DNA from 2 places in the Arthrobacter sp. 05L417 genome. Region 2 is predicted to be linked to the other one. Evidence: riboswitches for the same ligand, from Rfam matches in the RefSeq annotation. Region 2 holds a riboswitch; the other holds the start of a gene.
The links. Region 2 has a riboswitch for cyclic di-AMP ahead of AC1DJW_RS13415 (NlpC/P60 family protein). Riboswitches for the same ligand answer to the same signal wherever they lie in the genome.

Region 1: linked by a shared signal. The riboswitch ahead of AC1DJW_RS12035 (aggregation-promoting factor C-terminal-like domain-containing protein) and the one ahead of AC1DJW_RS13415 (NlpC/P60 family protein) in region 2 are both predicted to bind cyclic di-AMP.

The regions. Positions count from the first base shown of each region.
Region 1 covers NZ_JBFTOG010000013.1:77,368-88,798, reverse strand. The annotation lists gene AC1DJW_RS12060 (AGE family epimerase/isomerase) at 1-711, opposite strand, end outside; gene AC1DJW_RS12055 (sodium:solute symporter family protein) at 708-2,240, opposite strand; gene AC1DJW_RS12050 (ArnT family glycosyltransferase) at 2,483-4,552, opposite strand; gene AC1DJW_RS12045 (glycosyltransferase family 39 protein) at 4,559-6,619, opposite strand; gene AC1DJW_RS12040 (bifunctional glycosyltransferase family 2/GtrA family protein) at 6,616-8,022, opposite strand; gene AC1DJW_RS12035 (aggregation-promoting factor C-terminal-like domain-containing protein) at 8,186-8,923, opposite strand; cyclic di-AMP (ydaO/yuaA leader) riboswitch at 8,926-9,099, opposite strand; gene AC1DJW_RS12030 (sensor histidine kinase) at 9,265-10,743, opposite strand; gene AC1DJW_RS12025 (response regulator transcription factor) at 10,756-11,431, opposite strand, start outside.
Region 2 covers NZ_JBFTOG010000016.1:21,706-33,136, reverse strand. The annotation lists gene AC1DJW_RS13440 (FdhF/YdeP family oxidoreductase) at 1-506, opposite strand, end outside; gene AC1DJW_RS13435 (molybdopterin molybdotransferase MoeA) at 569-1,894, opposite strand; gene AC1DJW_RS13430 (DUF6457 domain-containing protein) at 1,891-2,178, opposite strand; gene mobA (molybdenum cofactor guanylyltransferase) at 2,210-2,827, opposite strand; gene AC1DJW_RS13420 (HNH endonuclease) at 2,865-3,365, opposite strand; gene AC1DJW_RS13415 (NlpC/P60 family protein) at 4,111-4,872, opposite strand; cyclic di-AMP (ydaO/yuaA leader) riboswitch at 4,878-5,044, opposite strand; gene AC1DJW_RS13410 (M23 family metallopeptidase) at 5,190-6,008, opposite strand; cyclic di-AMP (ydaO/yuaA leader) riboswitch at 6,011-6,220, opposite strand; gene AC1DJW_RS13405 (iron-dependent transcriptional repressor DtxR) at 6,347-7,042, opposite strand; gene serC (phosphoserine transaminase) at 7,405-8,535, shown strand; gene AC1DJW_RS13395 (MFS transporter) at 8,557-9,921, opposite strand; gene AC1DJW_RS13390 (DUF3027 domain-containing protein) at 9,966-10,541, opposite strand; gene AC1DJW_RS13385 (cold-shock protein) at 10,549-10,932, opposite strand; gene AC1DJW_RS13380 (hypothetical protein) at 11,177-11,392, shown strand.

The DNA.
Region 1 (11,431 bases), on a different contig from region 2:
CGGCCGGTATTCCCACCAGGTGTCGGCCTTCCACATGCCTTCGGAGTTTCCGTCTCCGAGGAGCTGGGAAAGTGCTGCGCCGGCTGTTTCCGCGCTTTCGGCCGAGCCGCTGGCCAGGTGCAACTGGGCGCCCACATTCAGCAGCAGCATCAGCCCGGCGGCATCCTTGAATCCTGCCCGGACGGGGTATGGCTCGGACGGAGCGCTCCGGGCCTCGATCCTTTCTTCGGAATGTGCCAGAAGCGCATGGGCTGATTGCAGCCACTCTTCACGTTCCCGGTGTGCGGCTTGGGGAAGCCGGGCTGCACCCGCCAGGCCCAGGGCCGCAAAGAGGTCAGCCAGTACACTGACTGCGATCTCCCCGTGCGGCCCGGACGGCAGCGCCTGCCCCTCAGCCGATGTGCGGTATGCCGTCACGCTGCCGTCCAGGATGGCGTGTGCCTGGATGAACCTGGCGGTTTCAATCGACAGGGTTGCCCACAGCTGGGGATCTTCCCCGATGATTGCGGCCTCGCTGTCCAGCGCAATCCTTGAGCAGAGCCAAGCCCAGCGGCCTTGGGACCACGTATATTTTTCGTTCGAAAGTAATCGCCCCGAGTTGGAAAAGCACGTGAAAACCCCGCCGTCTTTCCTGTCGACTCCGTTCTCAAGCCACCAAGGGAGGATGCCCTTGAGGAGCTGATCCCGTATTTCGGAACCGGTTGCGCTCATGCCACGGTGCTTTCAACTGGAAGCGTTGTAGCCGGCTCAAGGTCACGGTCAAGGGACTCGACAAGGGCGTCCGAAGCTTCGTTGTGCCAAGGGCGCAGCCAGCCGAAGACGCAATAGACGATTGCGGACGCAAGCACGGGGGCGGCCACGTTGATCGTCTGTGCACTGGCCGTGCCGAGGCTCGCGATCGGAGCGGCCAAAACGTACTTTGCGAGTGCGAAAACGATCAAACCGGTGGCCCAGGAGAACAATGCCGCAGAGGGCCCGCAGCGCCGGAATGGTCGCAACATCCCGAGCAGCATGGGAACGGCGATCGGCCCTACCAAGGCTCCGAACCAGAGGATTATCAGGCCCAGGACGCCGCCGAATGAATCCGCGCTCAGGGCAATGACCATGGACAATCCGATGAACAGGAACGTGGAAATCCGGCCACCCAGTAGTTCCGCTCGCGAAGTCAGCGGCTGCCGGGAACCGCGCAACGCAGGGATGATGTCCCGGATGACGACGGCGGAAATCGCGTTGGCGTCCGAAGAGGTCATGGCCATGGTGTGTGAGAACATTCCGGCGACGACCAAGCCGACGAGGCCGGCCGGCAACAGCTGCTGGGTCAGAAGCGCATAAGCCTGATCCGGGTGCGTCAGATTGGGCAGGATCAGCGGCGCGGCCCACATGGGGAAGAAAAGCACCAGTGGCCACACGAGATATAGTCCGCCCGAAAGCAGGACCGATTTGCGGGCCGCTGAGCCGGATGGGGCCGCAATGAAGCGTTGAGCCAGATTCCAGGTTCCGCCGTTGTAGGAAATCGTGCTGATCAGGCAATAGGCGAGGAAGAATCCGATGGTATAGTCCCCGGCGAATGGCTGCGAGTGGGAGGCCGGCAGCCGGGACCAGATTCCCGCGATCGAGGAAACGCCCCCAAGCTTGGCCACCGCGAAGATGAGCATCGCAACGCCCGCTACTGACTGGATGATGAACTGGCCCATATCCGTCAAGGCATCCGCCCACAAGCCGCCAATGGTCGAATAGATGAGCGTGACCCCGCCGACGATCAGGATGCCAACTGCAATCGGAACCCCGGCGAACACGTTCAGGAGGATCGCGCTGGCCGCCCACTTGGCCGCAACATCGAAGACTTTCAATGCGGCACCGGACCAAGCCAGTACTTGCTGCGCGGGTAGGTTGTAACGGGTAGCCAGGTATTCGAGCGGGGAGATGATTCCCAAACGCTGCCTCAGTCGCGGCCAGCGCGGGGCGAAGAAGACAGCGCCAACAAGGCAGGCAATGGTGATCGTAAGGGCCCACCACACGTACAGTGCGAAACCGGTGGTGTAGGCGATGGCGGCGTAGGCCACGAAGACAGCAGCCGAATAGCCGGACATGTGGTGGGAAATCCCCGCCAGCCACCACGGCATCTTCCCACCGGCTGTGAAGAAGTCCGCGGCGTTTTTCACTCGGCTCTTGGCCCACCAGCCGATCCCTATCATGACCACGAAGTAGGCCCCTAAAACGAGCCAGTCGGCGAAATACATACATGCTCCTTGATGCGACGAAAGCTTGGAAATGGGATCTGCAGTGGCGTCCACTTTTCTCTGCAAACGTTTGCAAAACAAGAGTCTTTTTGAAACTTTTCCTCGGGCCTCCTCAGCCGCCGCGCCAAGGACTTCTATGTCAACAAAGCCGAGCAGGGAGACGGCAACAGACGGGCTGTGGCAGATTGCGGATTACTCCGCGATCATTGCCACAGCCCGTCCGGGTGCTTCGGTCAGCCCACTCAGCCGGCCAGTGCGTACACCGTGGTCCCGCCGATGGTCTGTGACTGGAAGTTCGCAGCCACCCATTGCTCGATCTGCGCAGGAGCGTCCGATCCGCTGTTCGCCTGCATGGTCCCCCCGGCGATGAAGTAATGGATCTTGCCTTGTGCCACGAGCTGCTGGAACTGTTCGAGCGTCGGGGACGGGTCCGTGCCGTTGAAGCCACCCACAGCCATCACGGGCAGTTCGGTGGCCAGTTGGTAGCCGGCGGCGTTGTTGGAGCCTACGACGGCGGCCGCCCACGTGTAGTTCGAGGCGCCGGATTTCAGCGCGGCAACCATTTCCGACGACGGCGTGGTGGCGCCAAGCAGGCCGCCCATGCCGCCGCCTTGCCGGTTCCCGCCGAAGCCGCCGCCCTGGGCGCCCGGCTGTTGGAGGGCTTGCGGGGGAGTGTTCTGGGCCCCTTGCCCGAAGCCGCCCCGGCCTCCAAAGCCGCCGAAGCCACCAAATGTAGTCGTTGGACCGGCACTGGGGATTGCGCCGCTGTGCGTCACGGAGGCGGTTGAGATGGAGTACGCCAAGGGGCCGGCGAGGGAGGCCGCTAGGGCGAGCACCGCCGTCGTGCGCTGAAGGATGCGGGACGGGAAACGTCCCGAGAGTAGCACCCCGGCCGCGGCTGCCAGTGCCCCCAACAGCACCGCCCAGCGCAGCAACGGACCATAGGAGGTGGTGCTGCCCAGGAGGTCGAAGGCCGTGAATCCTGCTGCGGCCACTGCCATGGCGAGCATGACCGCGGCGACGAGCTGTGCGCGATGCTGCCACAAAAGCACGCCGCCCAGACCGGCGAGCCCGGCTATGCCCGGGGCCAGCGCTACCGCGTAGTAGGGGTGGATGATGCCAGCCATGAAGCTGAACACGAGCCCGGTGACAAGCACCCACGAACCCCACACGATCACCGAAGCCCGGACGGAATCCGTGCGCGGGGCGCGGCGGCCCAGCCACAGGAGTCCCGCTCCGAGGATGAGCACGGAGGGGAGCAACCACGCGATCTGGCCGCCGAACTCGCTGTTGAACATCCGGAACAGCCCGGGAACTCCCCAGCCGTTGCCGCCCCCGACGCTGCCGGTCTCCCGGCCGCTGAGCCTACCCAGGCCGTTGTAACCGAGCGTCAGTTCAAGGATGGAGTTGTTCTGGGAGCCGCCGATGTAGGGCCGCATGTTGGCCGGAATGAGTTCGACGACGGCGAGCCACCAGCCGGCCGAGACCACCATGGCCGCCCCCGCCGCAAGCAGCCGAAGCAGGCGACGCCCCACTCCACCTTGCGCGGCAACCACGTACGCCACGATAAATCCAGGAACCACCAGCAGGACCTGGAGTTGCTTGGTCAGGAAGCCGAAACCCAGGAACACCCCGGCAAACAGGAGCCAGCGCAGTTTGTTGTCCTGGATGGACCGCAGCGTGGCGTAACCGGCGGCCGTCATGAGCTGCACCAGCAGGGCGTCCGGGTTGTTGAACCGGAAAATGAGGGTGGCTACTGGGGTGATGGCCATGACGACGGCGGCCAACAGCCCGGCCCGGTGGGCGAGCCGTGGATCGCCGCTGGCGGGGACCGCGGCTCGCCGGACTGCCAGATACAGCAGCCATGCCGTGGCGACGCCCATGAGCGCCTCGGGGACCAGGATGCTCCAGGAGTTCAGCCCGAAGATCCGTACCGAGAGGTCCATGATCCAGAGCGACGCCGGCGGCTTGTCCACCGTGATGGAGTTGGCGGCGTCGGAGGATCCGAAGAACCACGCGGTCCAACTCTGCGAACCGGCCTGGGCCGCCGCGGAATAGAACGCATTGGCCCAGCCGGAAGCGCCGAGATTCCAGAGATACAGGACCGCGGTTGCGAGGAGCACAATGCCGAGCTCCACGCGATCCCGCAGGGCCTGCGGACCACGGTTGCTGCGGGGCCGTCGGGTCAGGCCGGCCCGGGCGCGGCCGCCCCCTCTCCGGGGAGCGGCCGCTCCCGGCGGCTCTACCGAACGCGACGGCGGAGCCGACTGACCGGCCTTGGAACCGGTGTCTGTGGAATAGGAAGTGGTCATCGGGATCTACTTTGTCAGCTTGTAGACGGTGGAGTTGCCCACCGTCTGGGCTTGGAAGTTGGCCTGTACCCAGGAGGCTACCTCGGAATTGCTACCTTGGCCTCCGAACCCGCCGCCGCCACCCATGCCTCCACCTGCGATGTAGTAACCGATCTGTCCCTTGGCCACCATGTCCTGGAACTGTGCCAGCGTCGGGTAGGGATCGCCGCCGTTCCAGCCCCCGAGTGCGATCACGTTCGTGTTCGTGGCGAGCTCAAGGCTTGCGGCTTGGGTGGCACCGGAGACGATCGCCGACCACTTCGTGGTGGTGGAAGTCAGCAGCGCGGTCAGTCCGGCGTCGGCCGTTCCCTCGGAACCGGGCCCTACCGCCTGACCCGCGCCACCGGCTGCGCCGAAACCTCCGGCGCGGCTTCCGAAGCCGCCCATGGGGGAGCCGGTGGGACCCGACGTCGGGATGGAACCGGAGTGCGCGGTAGCCGCCGTCGCGAGCGTCCATGCCGCGGTTCCGAGGCCGCCGGCCAGAAGCGAGACAACTACGACGGCCGCGGCCGCTGCATTCCGGAAGCGGCCGGCAAAGCGAAGTGAGTCAAGGCGAAGCAGGATTGCCGCGGCCGCCACCACCCCCAGGACGACGATCACGATGCGCAACCATGGAAGCCATGAGGCATCGCGGCCCAGGAGAACCGCGGACCACGCTGAACTACCGAGGATTACCACGGCCAGGACGATCCTGGCTGGCCAATATCCGCGGCCACGCCACAGCTCAACACTGCCAATGCCCACCAGGGCAGCGATTGCGGGTGCGAGCGCTACCGCGTAGTAGGGGTGGACGATGCCGCTCATGAAGCTGAAGACGCCCGCCGTGACCAGAAGCCAACCACCCCACAGGACGAGCGCGGCACGGGTGCGGGACACTCGCGCTTCCCGGCGGGTGAACCACAGGCCAGCCGCCAGAAGAATCAGCGCAGCGGGGAGAAGCCAGGAGACTTCAGCACCGAAGCTCGTGCCAAACATGCGGGTGATCCCGGCAGCTCCACCGAAACCGGTGTTGCCACCGCCGCCGCCAAAGGCGCCGAGGCCACCGAGATTGCCCCCTGCAGGGGCGCCCGCTCCGCCTCCGCCGGGCGTCCCTTCGCCCGAGCCGGTGATGCGGGACAGCCCGTTGTAGCCAAAGGTCAGCTCCAGGAAGCTGTTGGTTTGCGAACCTGCCATGTAAGGCCGTGACGAGGCCGGGGTCAGCTGGAAAAGAACGATATAGCTGCCCGCCACTACTGCGATACCGGCCAATGCGCCGAGCAGGTGCAGCAACCTCCGCCGCAACGGAGTGGGTGCGGCCCAGAGGTACGCGAGTCCCAGGCCCGGAACAATCAAGAATCCCTGCAGCATTTTGCTCAGGAACGCGAGGCCAACGACGGCGCCGGCTGCGGCGAGCCATTTCCAGCCCGCGCGTTCGATGGCACGGGTAGTGAAGTACGCCGCCAGGACCAGGCACAGGGTCAGCATGGCGTCGGGATTGTTGAAGCGGAACATGAGCGCCGCCACCGGCGTCAGAGCCAATGCGCCACCGGCCAACAAGCCAGCGCCTGGTCCCGAGACCCGCTTGACCGTCAAATAGAGGAAACCGACGGCGGCCACGCCCATCAGTGCCTCGGGAACCAGCATGCTCAGGGGAGAGAAGCCGAAGATCCGGCCCACCAAAGCGGGGATCCACAAAGACGCCGGGGGCTTGTCCACGGTGATGGCGTTGCCGGCGTCGAGCGAACCGAACAGAAACGCCGTCCAGTCCTTGGTGCCGGCCTGGATGGCCGCGGCGTAGAAGGAGTTTCCGTAGCCGGTAGCCGCGAGGTTCCAAAGATACAGGAAGGCTGTGGCTACGAGGAGCCCGGCGGCGGACGGCCGTACCCAACGGGGCTGTCGGCCAAAGGCGTATCGCGTCCAACGGGGCGCGGCACCGGGGGCTGACGGGCCGGCCGAGTGACGCGGTGCGTCGGCAATCCCGACGCCGGATCCGGCGTCAGCATTTCCGGCGGCCGGTCCTGTGCTTGCGGGAGTAATCGTGGAGGTCATGATGCTGCCGTTTCTGTGCGCGATTTGGCTTGTTTGGTGGGTGCAGTCGCCTGGGCGGCAGGCTGCCGGAAGACCCAAAGCCGGAACAAGAGGAAACGGACTGCGGTAGCGGCGAGGTTAGCGGCGACCACGGTGAGGAGTTCACCCCAGCGGTCCGGCGTCGTCGTACTGTGCACCAAGGCGAGCGCCCCGGAGGTGAGCGCGAGGCCGATCCCGAAGACGATCAAACCCTCGAAGTGGTGCCGAACGGGATTGCCGCCCTGGATGCCGAAAGTGAAGCGCCGGTTGGCACCGGTGTTGGCGATGGCCGTGATGAGCAGCGCCAGGAAGTTGTCCAGTTGCGGGTCCATGAAGCCGCGGCAGAACAGGAAGATGAGCACATAGGCGAGGGTGGACGCAGCGCCGATCGCGGCGAACCGGACCAGTTGCCCGAAAAGGCTGCTGCGCGGGCTTTGCTCGGCAGTACGCGACGACGCCGGAAGCGGCCCGCGTGCAAGTGCTGCCCGCAGTTCCGGGATGGGGATGCGGCCCGAGACGAGATCCCGGGTGAGCCGGACCATGCCTCGGATGTCGGCCAGGGCGGTGCGAACCACGTCGACGCTCGAATCGGGATCGTCGATCCAGTCGACAGGAACCTCGTGGACCCGGAGGCCGCAGCGTTCGGCGAGGACCAGGAGTTCAGTGTCGAAGAACCATGAGTTGTCCAAGGTATGGGGGAGGATCTGCTGTGCGACATCTGCCCGGATCGCTTTGAAGCCGCACTGGGCATCGCTGAAACGGGCACCCATGAACGAGTGCAGCATCAAGTTGTAGCTACGCGAAATGAACTCGCGCTTGGGGCCGCGGACAACCCGCGAGTTGCGGGTCAGCCGTGTGCCGATGGCGAGGTCCGAATGGCCGGAGATCAGTGGCGCCAAAAGGGGCGCCAGCGCGGCGAGGTCGGTGGAGAGATCCACGTCCATGTAAGCGAGGACCGGCGACGGCGATGCCAGCCACACCTTGCGCAGGGCGTTACCGCGTCCCTTCTCCTCAAGATGGACAACCGCGAGCTCAGGCAGTTCCCTTGCCACGCGCTCCGCGATTTTCAAGGTGCCGTCCGTGCTCGCGTTGTCCGCCACGGTGATGCGGAAGCCGTGCGGGAAGGATTCGCGCAAGTGGCCGTGAAGCCTGCGCAGGCACTCCTCGAGGTCGCGTTCCTCATTGAAGACGGGGATGGTGACGTCGAGGACAGGGATGGCGGTGTGGGTGTCCACGGGGGCGCGACGCACGGTGCTCGGTTGAATTGGGGTGTTGGGTTGAACGGGGGTGTTGGGGTGGAAAGGCGCGTTGCCTTGGATGGGAAGGCCCGGCGGCACCACCGCGGGGTCCTTCAGGGTTCCGGAGGTGGATTCGATGAGCGTCATGTATCCAGAGTGCGGCTGCCTAATATGAGGGCTTTAGGCGGAACCTGTGACGTGGCTGTGGATGTCTGAGCGCCGTGCGGGAATCATGTGCCCGGCCAGAATACGTCGAGGCCCGCCCCGGAAGGGACGGACCTCGACATACTTTTGCTCGTGGCTCGTGGGCTTAGTACCAGTTGTGGGCCAAGTGGAAGGACCACGCCGCCGACGGCGATCCGTAGCGTTCCTTGATGTAGTTCAGGCCCCAGCGGATCTGAGTCTGGTAATTGGTCTGCCAGTCGGCGCCTTCTGATGCCATCTTGTTGCCCGGCAGCGATTGCCCAATGCCGTAGGCGCCACTGGAGGCGTTGGTGGCAGTGGTGCGCCAATCCGATTCCTTGTTCCACAAGGTGATCAGGGCTGACATTTCGCCCTGGCCCCAACCGTAGGAGGGAAGGATGCTCGCGGCGTAGGCCTGGGCGCCAGCCGGATCATCGACGGCGACGGGTGCGGCCGGAGCTGCTGGCGCCGGGGGTGCCGCGGGGGCGGCCGGTGCGGCAGCCTGGGGCGCGACGGCGGCCGGAGCAGGGGCGGGTGCCTGGCTCGGCGTCGGCGTGGCGCTCGGCTTGGGGCTCGCGCTTGCGCTCGCCGACGGCGTGGCGCTGGCTGATGGCATGGCTGAGTGATCCGCCGTGCGCGATTCGGAGGTCCGGCTCATGTCCTGGGCATTGATGGCCTGTCCGGCGGCCTGGGTGGCGGCGCCTGCACCGAGGAACACGGCGACGACGCCGGCAACAACGGCCATGCGCTGGCCGGTGCCGAGGTTCGAGGCGACTCGCCTCAAGGTGGAACGTGACTTGTTTCTCCGGGCAGGTTCGCCGCGGTGGCGCGCAACAGGGCGCGACTGATTCCTGGAATCAGACATGGTGATTGCCTCTCGACGCCTGCGGAGTTAGCTGTCGGATTCGGATGAGGTCATCCGGCCGTGGCCACAGCGAATTGTGGCGGTACGGCTTCACCCCTAGGGCTGGCTCAACATGAGCGCTTGCCCGGAGACCTGGGTCCCCCGTCTCTGCCTGGACTGTTGGGCACCGGGGAGTGGCAGAGCTCGGCGCCTACCCGGCGGTGGCCGGAATGATCCAGCGCACCCATTCGACGGTACAGGAGGATCCAGCTTAAGTCACATTTAGGTAACGGAGATCACGACGCCGGTGCGTCGACTTGCGCTCGACGCGCACCGGCGTCGCGCTTTTCTGGTTGGTCTCTTCAGGCGGTGGCGGTCCTGAGCGCCGGGAGCCGCACCGCGAACTCCGTCCGGCCCGGGCGGGACGCCACTTCCACCGTGCCGCCATGCGCCTGGACAATGGATTCCACAATCGAAAGGCCGAGCCCGGACGTGCCCTCGGAACCGGAGCGGGCGGCGTCGGCACGGGCAAAGCGCGAGAAGATCCTGCCCTGGAATTCAGGCGGGATGCCCGGGCCGTTGTCGGTCACGGTCACCACGGCACTGCCATCGGCGGAGCGCATGACGCCCGTGACCACGGTGGTTCCCGCCTCGGTGTGCTTGCGGGCATTGGAGAGCAGATTCGCCAGAACCTGGTGGAGTTGGGTGGTGTCGCCGCGGACCGTGAGGGGCTCATCCGGGAGCTTGAGCTGCCAGATGTGCTCGGGGGCCATGACTTTCTCGTCGCTGACGGTTTCGATCACCAACTGCGTAAGGTCCACATCGGTGAACTCCGGCGCCTTCCCTTCGTCAAGCCGGGCCAAGAGAAGGAGGTCCTCTACGAGGGTGGTCATGCGTTCTGACTGGCTCTGCACCCGGCCCAGTGACTTGCGGCCGTCCTCCGTGAACGTCTCGGTCATGCGCAAGAGTTCGGTGTAGCCGCGGATGGCGGTCAGCGGAGTGCGTAGTTCGTGCGACGCGTCGGCCACGAACTGGCGCACCTTTGTCTCACTTTGCTGGCGCGCTTCGAGGGCGCTGGAGACGTTGTCCAGCATCAGGTTCAATGCATGGCCGACGCTTCCCACTTCGGTGCTCGGGTGGGCCGCCGACGCAGGAACGCGCACCGCGAGGGCCACCTCGCCGGCGTCGAGCGGAAGTTTCGATACCTTGGTGGCGACGTCGGAGAGTTGCTCCAAGGGGCGCATGGTGCGGCGGATCAGCACCGTTCCGGCCAGCCCGATCAGGACCAGTCCGCCCAAGGACACCAGCACCATGGTCCACACGAGCGAGGCTTCGGTGTCCTCTTTCGAGGCGAGCGGCAGCCCCGTGATAACCACATCGCCGTAGGGTGTTTCGGCAGCCACCAGCCGGTAGCCGCCACTGGACAGGGTGCGATCAACAGGGCGGCCGTCGGAGGGGAGGGCCAACAGGATTCGCGCGTCGCTGGGGGACAACGGCGCACGGGTGGCATCGGAGGACAAGAATCCGGCATCACTGCTCACCTGGCCGCCAAGAATGCGTGCATTCAGCGTGCCGATGCTCTGGCCCCGGGGATCCAAGGGGTCCGGACGGCCGCCCGGGTTGCCCTGCGGTGGGCGGCCATGGGAGGCCTGCATCAATTGCTGGTCCAGCTGCTTCGTGAGGAACACGTCCATGGAGGCATAGCTGACCACCCCGACGGCACCGCAGATGGCCACAAGGAGTGCCATCGAGAGCAAGATCAAGCGCGTGCGCAAGTGCCAGGTTGAAGGATTGAACCAGCTGTGGTCAGTCTGGCGGGGGATACCCGAGAGTGCGGACATTCGGCGCCCCGGCTATTCGGCAGGCTTGATGACGTAGCCGGCTCCGCGCACCGTGTGGATCATGGGCGGGTGGTTGGCCTCGATCTTCTTGCGCAGGTATGAGATGTAAAGCTCCACGATGTTGGCTTGGCCGCCGAAATCGTAGTCCCACACACGGTCCAGGATCTGGGCCTTGCTCACCACGCGCTTGGGATTTTCCATGAGGTAGCGCAAGAGTTCGAACTGGGTTGCCGTGAGCGGGATGTCCTCGCCGCCGCGGGTAACTTCGCGGGTGTCCACGTTCAGGGTCAAGTCACCCACCACCAGCTCGGCCGTGTCCATCGCGGCCACTCCCGAGCGCTGGACCAGGCGGTGCAGGCGCAACAGGACTTCCTCCATGCTGAAGGGCTTGGTGACATAATCGTCGCCGCCGGCTGCCAACCCGACAATCCGGTCCTGCACGTCATCCTTCGCGGTGAGGAAGAGCGCGGGCACCTCAGGCGCAAAGGCGCGGATCCTGCCCAGCAGCTCAACGCCGTCGAACCCTGGAAGCATCACATCCAGTACCAGGACGTCCGGGCGGAAGTCCTTGGCGAGCTTTACCGCGGCGGGACCGTCGCCGGCCACAGCTACCGACCAGCCCGCCATGCGTAGGCCCATGCTCATGAGCTCGGCGAGGCTGGGTTCGTCGTCCACCACGAGGGCACGG
Region 2 (11,431 bases):
GCCGTGCGCCCGGAAGTGTAGAACACGCAGCGCTCCGGCGTGGTGGCATTCACGTGCTCGCCGATCAGGCTGAAAGCATCCGTCCAGCTGATGGGCGAATAGTGCGTGTCGCCAGGGCGGATGACGACGGGCTCGGCGATGCGCCCTTGGCTGCCCAGCCAGTATTCGGTCTTGTCCTCGAGCTCGGCCAGGGAGTGCCGGGCCCAGAACTCCGCGTCGACTACGCGCGTGGTGCTCTCCTCGGCGATTGCCTTGGCCCCGTTTTCACAGAACTCGGCGGGACTGCGTTTGCCGGTAATGGACTCCGGCCAGGCGCAGCCGGGACAGTCGAACCCGTCCCGCTGGTTGACGCGGAGCATTGACTTGACAGTCCGGCTGACGCCCGCTTGGGCCCAGCCCCGTTCCAATGCCACGGTGACTGCCTTGACGCCCGCGGCGGAGCGCTTGGGTGGGTGGATCTGGAGGTCATCTTCATTGATGTCCTGTTCGGGAGCATGCCTGTTCATGTCCCCATCATTGCAAGGCCTGACTCGCTAATCCACCCGCGTCCATCCTGCACGGGAAGTTCTCAGCCTGTCAGGGCGCTCCAGTCCACCGGCCCGGACGGAACTTTGCGGGCTGGCCGGGCGGGAGTCTTCTTGGCCTTGTCCTGTGTGGGCTTCGGCAGGGGAAACGGCGGCCCCCACGGCAACGGAAAAGCGGGCACTGCTTCGCCCAGTTGCACGCCGTGCGGTGGCACCACCATGACGCCGTCCGCGCCGGCGAGGCCGCGCATCATCCCTGGCCCCGCATGCTGGGCAGGCGACGCCAAGCCGTACACGAACCTGAAGGGAAGCAAACGCGTTCGCCCGGGATCGGCGTCGAGCATTGCGCCGCAAGGCACCTCTCCCACCTCGGGCAGCGTCCCGTGGCCCAGCCCCGCGAGGAGGGGTGCGCCGATCGTGAAGAGAACCATCATGGCCGCGAGCGGATTGCCGGGAAGACCCAACACGAAGCGGCCGTCCGGCAACTCGGCCAGGACGGCAGGATGTCCCGGACGCATCGCGATTCCATCGATCAGCAATCGGCCGCCGAGTTCCGCAATGGCCCGCCGGAAGTGGTCCGTCCCCGAACGGCCGGTTCCCCCGGTGGTGATGACGACGTCGGCGGGTGGCGCGTCCGGCGACGGCTCGCCTTCCTCAAGGGCCGAGAGCCATTCCTCATAGGAGTCGCCCACCTTGGTTTGCCCGCCGCGGATCCCGCCAAGGAGTTCGACGACGGTGCCAAGCTGGGGACCGAAGGTATCCCTCACCCTGCCGGGGGCCGGGACACCCGCGGTCACCACTTCGGAGCCGGTCAGGAGCATCTTCACGAGGGGTTTGCCCAGGACGTCCAGTTCGTCGCGGCCGGCCAAGGCGGCGAGGGCGAGATGGGCCGGATTCAAGACAACGCCGGATTTGATCAGCAGCTCGCCCGCCGCGGCTTCTTCTCCCGCGTTGCGGATATGTTGCCCGTTGCGCGGTTCGCCGGGCTTCGCGTTCCCGCCGAGGGCGAGTAGCGGCAAGCCGTCTTCGTCGGTGGTCAGGACCCCGCTCTCGCTCCGCAGCACGGCTTTGGCCCCCGGCGGAATCAGGCCGCCGGTGGCGATCGGGCTCGCTTGGTGCGGGGCCAGCCGATGGCCCGGCTCCGCCAGGATCCACGGGCCGCTGCCGTTGACCGCCCAGCCATCCATCGCCGACGACGCATAATGCGGCAGGTCCTGCAAGGCATGGACATCCAAGGCCAGGGTCCTGCCGATGGCGTCCTTCAGCGCAACGGGTGCGGCGGGAATGGGCGTGGCACTATCGAAGGCAAGTTGCCGCGCCTCCGCCCACAAGTGGTCGGCGTGCGGGACATGCACGGGGGCTTCCGTCATCCGGCGTCGGTTCCGGGGTTCGTATAATCTTTCGCGAGCGTGCGTGCCAGGCCCATGGCGGCATCCATCGACGCGGATTGAGTGGCTTGTCCCGAACCCGCGGCAAGTCCGGCCGCGAAGCCGGCAATGAAGGTAGTCAAAGGAGCCGCCGGCCGAACCACTGAATGGGCTGCAACGCCTGCCAGGGACAGGACATCGTTGATGTCGATCTCGACGTCTTCCAACTCATATGCTTGCAGCAGGCTCCTGCACCATTCCTCGAGCGTTTCTTCCTGGCTCTTCACGATCCGCCTCCACAGTCCGGTACAGCTGTTGTCACGGCAGGTCGCCGTCCACTCCAAGCGCCGCGGCATCGTCCCAGGTATCCACGTCATCGGTGGATCCTGCGGGGACAGGCACGGCCAGCAGATCAAGCGTAGCAAGCAGCCGGAACACCGCGGCGTTGACCAGGCCACCTTGTTCTGCCGCAGCCTGCACTTCCCGCCGCAAAGCGGATACCTGGTAGATCCCGAGCAACGGTTGTTTCCGGCCATCTGCCGATACGGACATGGCCCCTTCCGCTTCCGGGTGGGCGGCAAGTTCCTGGAGCAGTACCGGAACCGCGGCCGCGGCCAGGGGCATGTCGCAGGCCAGGACGAGTACCCAGGGCGCGCACTTCGGGGACGGACTGTCGCCGTCTTGTCCCTCTAGCACGGCGAGTCCGGCGGCGATCGCGGCTGCCGGTCCGGCGAAGGGCGGGTCCTCCCGCGCTGTCAATGTGCCGTGCGGCAAAGTCCCGGGATCAGGCCCGACGACGACGACAGTCCCGGCGCCGCGCGCTGCCGCCACGGCGCGGTGAAGGAGCGTGGCGCCGTCGTACCTCAGCTGGGCTTTGGGCACGCCGCCGAGACGGGAGGACTTGCCACCCGCCAATATCACCGCATCAAAGTCCACCCGCCCAGATTACCCGGGGAGCAGGCTCAATTCCGGTTCAGGCCGCCGATTCAGGCAGGAGGAAGGGATCCCATGCGGGCGCAGGTTTCTCAAGCTCCTTGATCTGCCAGATAGTCCCGGTGGGCGCCGCGGGAGTGAACCTCAGTTTCCAGCCCATCTCCGCCGGCGTGTGGTCACTCTTGGCGTTGTTGCAGCGCAAGCACGCTGCCACCAGGTTTTCCCAGGAATCCGCGCCGCCCCTGGATTTGGGGTGGACGTGGTCAATGGTGTGGGCTGCTTTCCCGCAATAGGCGCAACGGTGGCCGTCGCGGCGCAAAACGCCGCGGCGTGTAACCGCTGTGATGGTGTTGTATCTCGGCCGGATGTAGCGATTGAGTAGAATCACGGACGGACGTCCGAGAATCTCCTGTGGCCCGACGACAGGCTCGTCGCCTTCGGCCACTACGCTCGCTTTTCCGGTGAGCACAAGGACCAGCGCCCGGCGGAAGGTTACTACCGCCAGCGGTTCATATCCAGCATTCAGAACGAGTGTGCGCATGCACGTACCTCTTCACGGCCGCACCCGTCAGGGGCGCGAGGGCCGGCTGCCCTCTGCATGTACGGGCTGTGGATCGACAACCTAAGAGTAAACACCCGGAGGCCAGATCAACGAATCCTTGCGGAGGTTCCGGCGCAGTGTCGGTCAAAGTTCATGTGCCGGACACGTAGCCGGAACCTTCCAAACCGCCCGAGGTCCATGACCAGATCCAGATCGACGGGATCTAATGGACGCTGTCGGATTCTGCTGGATCCACGGATGCCGTCGGATTCTGCTGGATCACTCTCTTCGCCGAAGTTGCCGGTCCCGTGATTCCGTGGGCCCGGCAATGGTCCATTCGAATGATTGAGCAGAATCCGACATCCGAGCGAAAACAATCCCGGGACGGACATGACCCGCCCGGGGCCGAGCGAGCGCTACAGCAAAAGCCGGGCGACACGCCAAATCCCTGTCGACACATGTATTCAGGTGTCGACAGGGATCTAGCGCATCCCCAGGTAATTTGCGCGTCGCGAAGTAGTCGGGTTATAGGACAAAACGTGTGTATGGGAGGTGCTTGCTTCCCACCAGAGCTCTACAGCACCGGGCTCCGCCGAGGAGGGCCTATGGCACCGCCTAGGCTGGGCGGGACGGACATAGCGCGCCCGGGATTTACACACGTTTTGCCCTGTAACCCGTTAAAACAGAACATCCCCGCGGGCGGACCAGCGGGGATGTTCCAGTGAAGCTCTGTAGCCGGAGCTATTTAGCCACCAACGCGGATGAAGACCGGGCCGGAGCCGACGTTGACGCTGTACAGGGCGGTGGTGCCGCCGTTCCAGCCACCGTGGACTGCCATGCCGTTGCCGACGTAAACGGCGATGTGGGCCATGCCCATGCCACCGTTCTGGTAGTAGACCAGGTCTCCCGGCTGCGCTTCAGCAGCGCTGACCGTGCGGCCAAGGGAGAGGTAGTCTGCCGGCCAGCCGTGGAAGTTGATGCCAACAGCGGCCAGGGAGTTCGAAGCCAGGGCGGTGCAGTCCTGGGCAACGCCAAGCTGTGCGTAAGCTGCGGCAGCAATTGCTGCTCCCTTGCCACTGGCAACCTTGGTGGCGGGTGAAACAGCAGCCGTGACAGAAAGCGTTGAGACGCCGGTAGCGGCACCCGCAGCCTGCGAAGCCGGAGCGGCTTCCTGGGTGGCAACCGGAGCTGCGACAACCGGAGCAGCTTCGGTGGAAACCACCGGGCGCTCGTACTTGATGGCGACGGAGGAGTCGGCCGAAATGCTGGCTTGGGCGATGGACTGGACTTCCAGGGCGGAGGTCGAAGTGGACTCGCGGGGGACGTTGGTTTCTGCAGCGTTGGCTGCGATACCGCTAGTAAGCACCAGGCCGGAAGCAGCAGCGATAACTGCCGCCTGGCGGCCTACGCCACCGGCGTTGCTGCCGACAGTCTTAGCGATAACGGCAAGCGAGTTGGTCTTGGTGACCGCGGCACGGTGGCGCGCAACAGTAGAGCGTGAAGACACGTTAAGAGGCCTCTCCCTATGCCCGCGAGGTAAGCTGTCGGATTCGGATGGGAGTCATCCGGCCACACTTCTCCCTCTCGGAAGTCATGCGACTTAACCCCAAGGCCATCGGTGAAGATGACCAAAAGTGGGTCCCCCGCCTCTGCCAGACGATGTTTTGCGAACGGAACCTCGGGCAGTGGCAGAGCTAGGCAATCCACCCGAGTGCATCAACTCTCTAAAAGTTGATGCGAGTTAGACGGTACATGAGTTTTGGCTGAATGTCACATTCAGGTCACGGAGCGTGACAAGCATGCGAGAGACGTCCATCGGATTGGCTACAGCCAGCCCAGGGGGTCAACGACGTCGCCGTTGACCATGACTTCAAAATGGAGGTGGCAGCCCGTAGAGGCGCCAGTGGTACCGCTCAAAGCGATCACATCGCCGCGGCTGACCGTTTGGCCCACTTGGACGCTGAACGAAGACAAATGGTTGTACGTGGTTTCCAGGCCGTTGCCGTGGTCCACCACGATGCGGTTTCCGCCGCCATACGGATGCCATCCAGCGAATGTGACCTTGCCGGCCGCGGCCGCGTGGACCTGGGTGCCGCACTGGGCCACGAAGTCCTGGCCCCGGTGGAACTCCCCCAAACCGCCCGTGATGGGATTCACGCGGTAGCCGAACGGCGAGGCGGTGACCAGCGTGTCCAGCGGCGCCCCCAGGGTGCCCTTGGAGGACGACTCCTTGATGGTGCCGACGGACTGCGCACTCAAGAGCTGCTTGAGCTTGCTGTCCGGATCCGCCGTGGTGGAAACCGCAGCGCGGCTGAAGTCGATCGTGGCGCTTGCCGCGGCCGGAATCTCGGGCTGGGTGCCCACGGCCGACGCGACTTGGTTTGAGTTGGCAGTGGCCGTCAGGGCGCCGGTGCCCGGCATGGCGACCGTCAGAATGAGGCCTGTGGCGGCAAGGGCCACTCCGGCCTTCTGTCCTGCTCCGCTCGCGGCGGCGAACTCGGCCATTTGCCGCAAGGGACCCTTGCGGCGGCGGACTTCGCGATGGGGATCGCGGGGCCGCTCGTGCACGACGGCGCTTGTGCTCCGCAGCTCAGCAGTAGGACCGGACGCGCGTCTGCGGCCCCTGGTGTTCTGCGTAGTCAAGGTTTTCCTCTCTGACAAGCCTGCGAAGTTAGCTGTCGGATTCGGGCCAGAGAGATCGTGGACCCGGTCCGCGCGAAGGGCGCGAAGCGCAGGTATGTCCCGGAGGAACCCTGCGCTGCTTGCACTTCCGCTGCGGACTTCACCCCAAGGCCGCCTTTCGACAGCCGATGGTGGTTCCCCCGCTTCTGCCAGTGAATGGACTAATCCACCTGATCCGCTGGCAGAACTCGGCTTCGGATCAGGTAACGCTTTGGTATCGGCGCCAGTAGTCAACTATAGGGGATTAACCCCCGCAGTAATAATTTCGTTATCTTTGCCGACGGCCCTTACCGGGCAGCTTAGGCGACCGTGACAAACACGTGCGAGGCAACCTCGGGCGGCAGCTCCAGCGCGCCGTCGATATTGGGTACGCGAACGGAGATGTACTCCCCCACACGTTCCAGGGAAACCCTCGCGCCGGGCCGGATTCCGCCCTCGTCCAGCTGCACGAGCAGTTCCGGTTCCACCTGGATCGGTTCGGCCAGCCGACTGACGGTGACCCTGTTTTCCGGTGAGTATTCGTTCATTGCTTCAAGAAGGTTGACCACGCCATCCGTGAAGGCATGCGATGCGGCTCCACCCAGTGCTTCGAGTCCGGGAATGGGGTTGCCGTACGGCGATTCCGTGGGGTGGTCCAGGAGCTCGTAGAGCCGCCGTTCCACGCGCTCACTCATAACGTGCTCCCAGCGGCATGCCTCATCGTGGACGTAGGCCCAGTCCAGTCCGATGACATCGGCCAGGAGCCGCTCGGCGAGCCGGTGCTTTCGCATGACCTCGGTGGCGCGTTTCCGGCCGGTTTCGGTCAGCTCAAGGTGCCGGTCATTTGAAACAATAACCAGGCCGTCGCGTTCCATGCGTCCGATGGTCTGGGAAACGGTTGGGCCGGAGTGCCGCAAGCGCTCGGCGATGCGTGCGCGAAGAGCCACGATGTTCTCTTCTTCAAGCTCCAAAATGGTCCGAAGATACATCTCAGTGGTATCGATCAGATCCGTCATCCAGCTCAGCTCCTCGAGCGCAGTATCTTGCGTATTTTCCACCGTACCGCAGCCGACTCAGTGGTCGAACAATGGCCGAACCGGCCGGCCGTCCCGGTCCGGGCGCCAGCTCCAAGCTTAGCCTATTTTGAATTACTCCGGATAATTCCGGCACCCGCTCAGCGTCCCGCTCCAGCGCCCCTCCGTCGCCCGGTCAGGCACGGGCCCCACGCCCGGTGGAACAAATGCTTTCCACGTGGCGGACTATGACACCTTCGGTTCTGTCCCCGCCCGCGGAGTCAGGCAGAATTGGGGAGTCGAAGGGGGCAGCTTGCCGCCTGCCACGACCCATCTAGGCCGCTACTTCACCATTGGAGCATCCCGTGAGCGACAACAGCATCACCATCCCTGCCGATTTGCTGCCCAAGGACGGCCGCTTCGGCGCCGGGCCCTCCAAGGTCCGCCCCGAGCAGATCGAGGCACTGTCCGCCGCCTCGACAACGATCCTCGGCACCTCCCACCGTCAGGCGCCGGTCAAGAACCTGGTGGGCTCGGTCCGCGAGGGGCTTAGCCAGTTCTTCCGTGCACCCGAGGGCTACGAGGTGATTCTCGGCGTCGGAGGCTCCACCGCGTTCTGGGATGTCGCCAGCTTCGGCCTGGTCGAGAAGAAGGCCCAGCACCTCTCCTTCGGTGAGTTCGGCTCCAAGTTCGCTTCGGCCACCAACAAGGCACCGTTCCTGGAAGCTTCGTCCATTATCAAGTCCGAGCCTGGCACCCGGCCCGTTTCCCAGGCTGAAGCAGGCGTGGACGTATACGCCTGGCCGCAGAACGAAACCTCGACCGGTGTGGCCGCTCCGGTCAAGCGCGTTCACGGTAGCGACGAGGGTTCACTTGTCTTGGTCGACGCGACGTCCGCAGCCGGCGGCCTGGATGTCGATGTTACCGAGGCCGACGTTTACTACTTCGCCCCGCAGAAGAACTTTGCCTCCGACGGCGGCCTGTGGCTTGGCCTCTTCTCCCCCGCCGCCCTGGAGCGCGCCGCCCGCATCAAGGCAAGCGGCCGCTGGATCCCCGATTTCCTGGACCTGCAGACGGCCATCGACAACTCGAAGCTCAACCAGACCTACAACACGCCGTCCCTGTCCACCTTGGTGACCTTGGATGCCCAGGTCCAGTGGCTCAACAGCAACGGTGGCCTCGACTTCGCCAGCAAGCGCACCGCGGACTCCGCAAGCCGCATCTACAATTGGGCGGAGGCTTCCGAGTACGCCACCCCGTTCGTGGCGAAGGCAGAGGACCGCTCCAATGTCATCGCCACGATCGACTTCGATGACTCGATCGACGCCGCTGCCATCGCCAAGGTGCTCCGCGCCAACGGGATCGTGGACACGGAGCCGTACCGCAAGCTGGGCCGCAACCAGCTGCGCATCGCAACCTTCGTCGCCATCGAACCGGACGACGTCTCGGCACTGCTCGCCAGCATCGACTTCGTGGTGGGCGAACTGAAGAAGTAAGGGCCTGCCGCGTTCCCGCGGTCAGGACTGGTCGGCGTCGTCCGGGTGAGGATCCCGGGCGGCGCTAGCTTCCTTAACGGCGCTGTCCCTTTTAACAGCGCTGTCCCCTTTAAGAGCATCCCCCGCGCCTTGGGACTCAATGCGGAAGAACTGCAGTCCCCGGGCGCTGCGATCGAAACGGAGCCGCAACTGGCGGGCGCGGATGATCCACACGATCCCGACGACGGCGGTGCTGGCGCCCGCGGCCGCGGCCACGCCCACAGCCCATCGGGGTCCGGCCACGTTGGACACCCAGCCGACGAACGGTGCACCGATGGGCGTTCCACCCATGAAAATGGCCATGTAGAGCGCCATGACCCTGCCGCGCATGACGGGTTCGGTGGTGGACTGCACATAGCCGTTGGCACTCGTGATCATGGTCAGGGCAAACAGGCCGCAGGGAATCAGGGCCAAGGCAAACATGGTGTAATTCGGTGCCAAGGCGGCCAGTCCGCTCGCGAGGCCGAACCCGCCCGCCGCCGCGAAGATGAGCCGCATTCGTGGCCGTCCGCGCCGGGCGGCCAACAATGCTCCTGCGACGGAGCCGATCGCCATGACTGAGTTGAGCAGCCCGAATGCTCCCGCATCCATGCCGAACTCCGTGCCGACCATGGCAGCGATGAACAGGACGAAGTTCAGGCCGAACGTGCCCATGATGAAAATCGCGACGAGCACAACCACGATGTCCGGGCGATTGCGGACATAGCGGAGCCCTTCGCGGATGCGGCCCTTGCCCGCGGCCGCCCGGGGTTGGACGCGCAAGGAAGAAAGGGGAATGGCCCGGATCGCGCCAAGCATTGCGAGGAAGGTCAGGGTATTGATCATGAATACCCAGCCCGGCCCCACCGCAACCGTCAACACGCCGGCCACGGCGGGACCGATCATGCGGGCGACGTTGAAGGATGCGCTGTTCAACGCAACGGCGTTGGACAGATAGTCGTCCTTGACCAGCTCCGAGACGAACGTCTGGCGAACCGGGGCGTCAAGTGCCGAGACGACGCCAAGCAACAGCGCGAACACATAGACATGCCATAACTGCGCTGCACCGCTTAGGACCAGGAGTCCCAAGCCAGTGCTCAGGACCGCCATGGCCGATTGAGTCACGACCAGGAGCCTGCGCCGGCTGTAGCGGTCGGCAAGCAGTCCGGCCCACGGGGCCAGGAAAAGCTGCGGGCCCAGTTGGAGCGCCAAGGTCACGCCCATGGCGCCGGCATCGTGGTTGCTCAGATGGGCGAAGACCAGCCAGTCCTGGGCGGTGCGTTGCATCCACGTGCCGATATTGGAAACGAGCGCACCGATGAACCAAATGCGGTAGTTAAGGACACCGAGCGACTTGAAGGTGGACATCAATTTCCACCTTCACGGAATTCACTCGCCGGGTCCGCCAAGGGCTAGTCAGCCTCGATGTCGTCGGCGTCGTCGTTCTCTTGACCGTCACTGGAGGCGGCAAGGTCCTCAGCGGAGGGGTCGCCGTCGTCGTCCGCGTCAACGGGGGCGCCAGCCTCCTCCGCCAACTCTTCGGCGGCGGCCGCCTCGTCCTCCGGACGGACGCGCTTTGCCCAAGGCACCCATTCAGGAGCCAGGATGGAGTCCTCCGACGGCAGCAGGCCAAGCTCGCTGACGGTGACCACTTTGGAGCGCGAGTTGCGGGTCACCACCGCGTACCACTGCCAACCGCCGTATCCGGCCAGCCGCGATTCGAAAAGGTGCGTGACCACGCGTTCGCCTTCGGAGCGCGCGGCAATATGCGGTCCGATTTCACTCGGTTTGGCAATGGTCTCCACCGCGTTGCGGGCGACGTCGACTGCGGCCGCCAGGAAGGCGTCCGGCTTGCCGACCCGCCACACAGGAATGCCGGTGCGGGGTTTCGCCGTTGCCGGCTTCCGCTCAGCACCGGGTCCAGCCGTGGCTGGAACGGCACCAGTGCCGTTTTCTTCAGGACTGGCTTCAGCGGATTCCGATGTCATGGCAGCTTTAGGCTTCCAGCTCGTCGGCAACCTTGCGCAGGGCTGCGGCGATGGCTTTGCCCTTGGCGCCTTCAGGGTACTTGCCGGCGGACAACGTTCCGGAGAGGTTGTCCAGGACAGATACGAGATCCTGGACTACCGGGGCGAGCTCGCGGGCGTTCATGCGCTTGGCTTTGGCGATGGATGGCAACTTGTCCAGCACACGCAGGCCCAGCGCCTGGGCGCCCCGGCGACCGTCGGCGACGCCGAACTCAACCCGGGTGCCTGCCTTGAGATCCGCTACGCCTTCGGGCAGTGCGGATTTGGGCAGAAACACTTCCTGGCCGTCCTCTGCTGCGAGGAATCCGAAGCCTTTGTCCTTGTCATACCACTTGACCTTGCCGGTGGGCACGTAATCAACCTTCTTCGTTCTTACTTGCGAGACACAGCAGGCGCGCCACCGCATCCGCAGGAAACTGCGGGAATAGGGGTGACTGCCTGGACCGTGTTGGTCTATTGCTTCAAGGTTATCCTGCCCGGCCACGGATTCGCGCTTTGAGACCCCCGCAGGCAGGTCTCGCCGCCTTTTGCCCGCAACCAGGCTGCACCCTGGCCTGGAACAGGGGATGCGGCCCGGGACTGTTAGCGTTGCTTGCATGATTCCCCACGGCTTCCGCCGCCCGCTCACGATCGTTGCCGCCGTCGTCGCAATCCTGTCCCTGGCGGCCGTAGCCGCCGTCATGGCCGTCGCTTTTGCCAACGGCGTGGCTCCGGTCTGGGTCACGTCAACTGCTCTCTACGGGCTGCCGCTCGCCTTCATTCTGATGGCCGCATTGGTGGTTGACTCGGTGTGGGCACGGCGTCGCCAATGAGCAGCCGGAAAGCCCGACGGCGGGCCCGGCTGGCGGTAA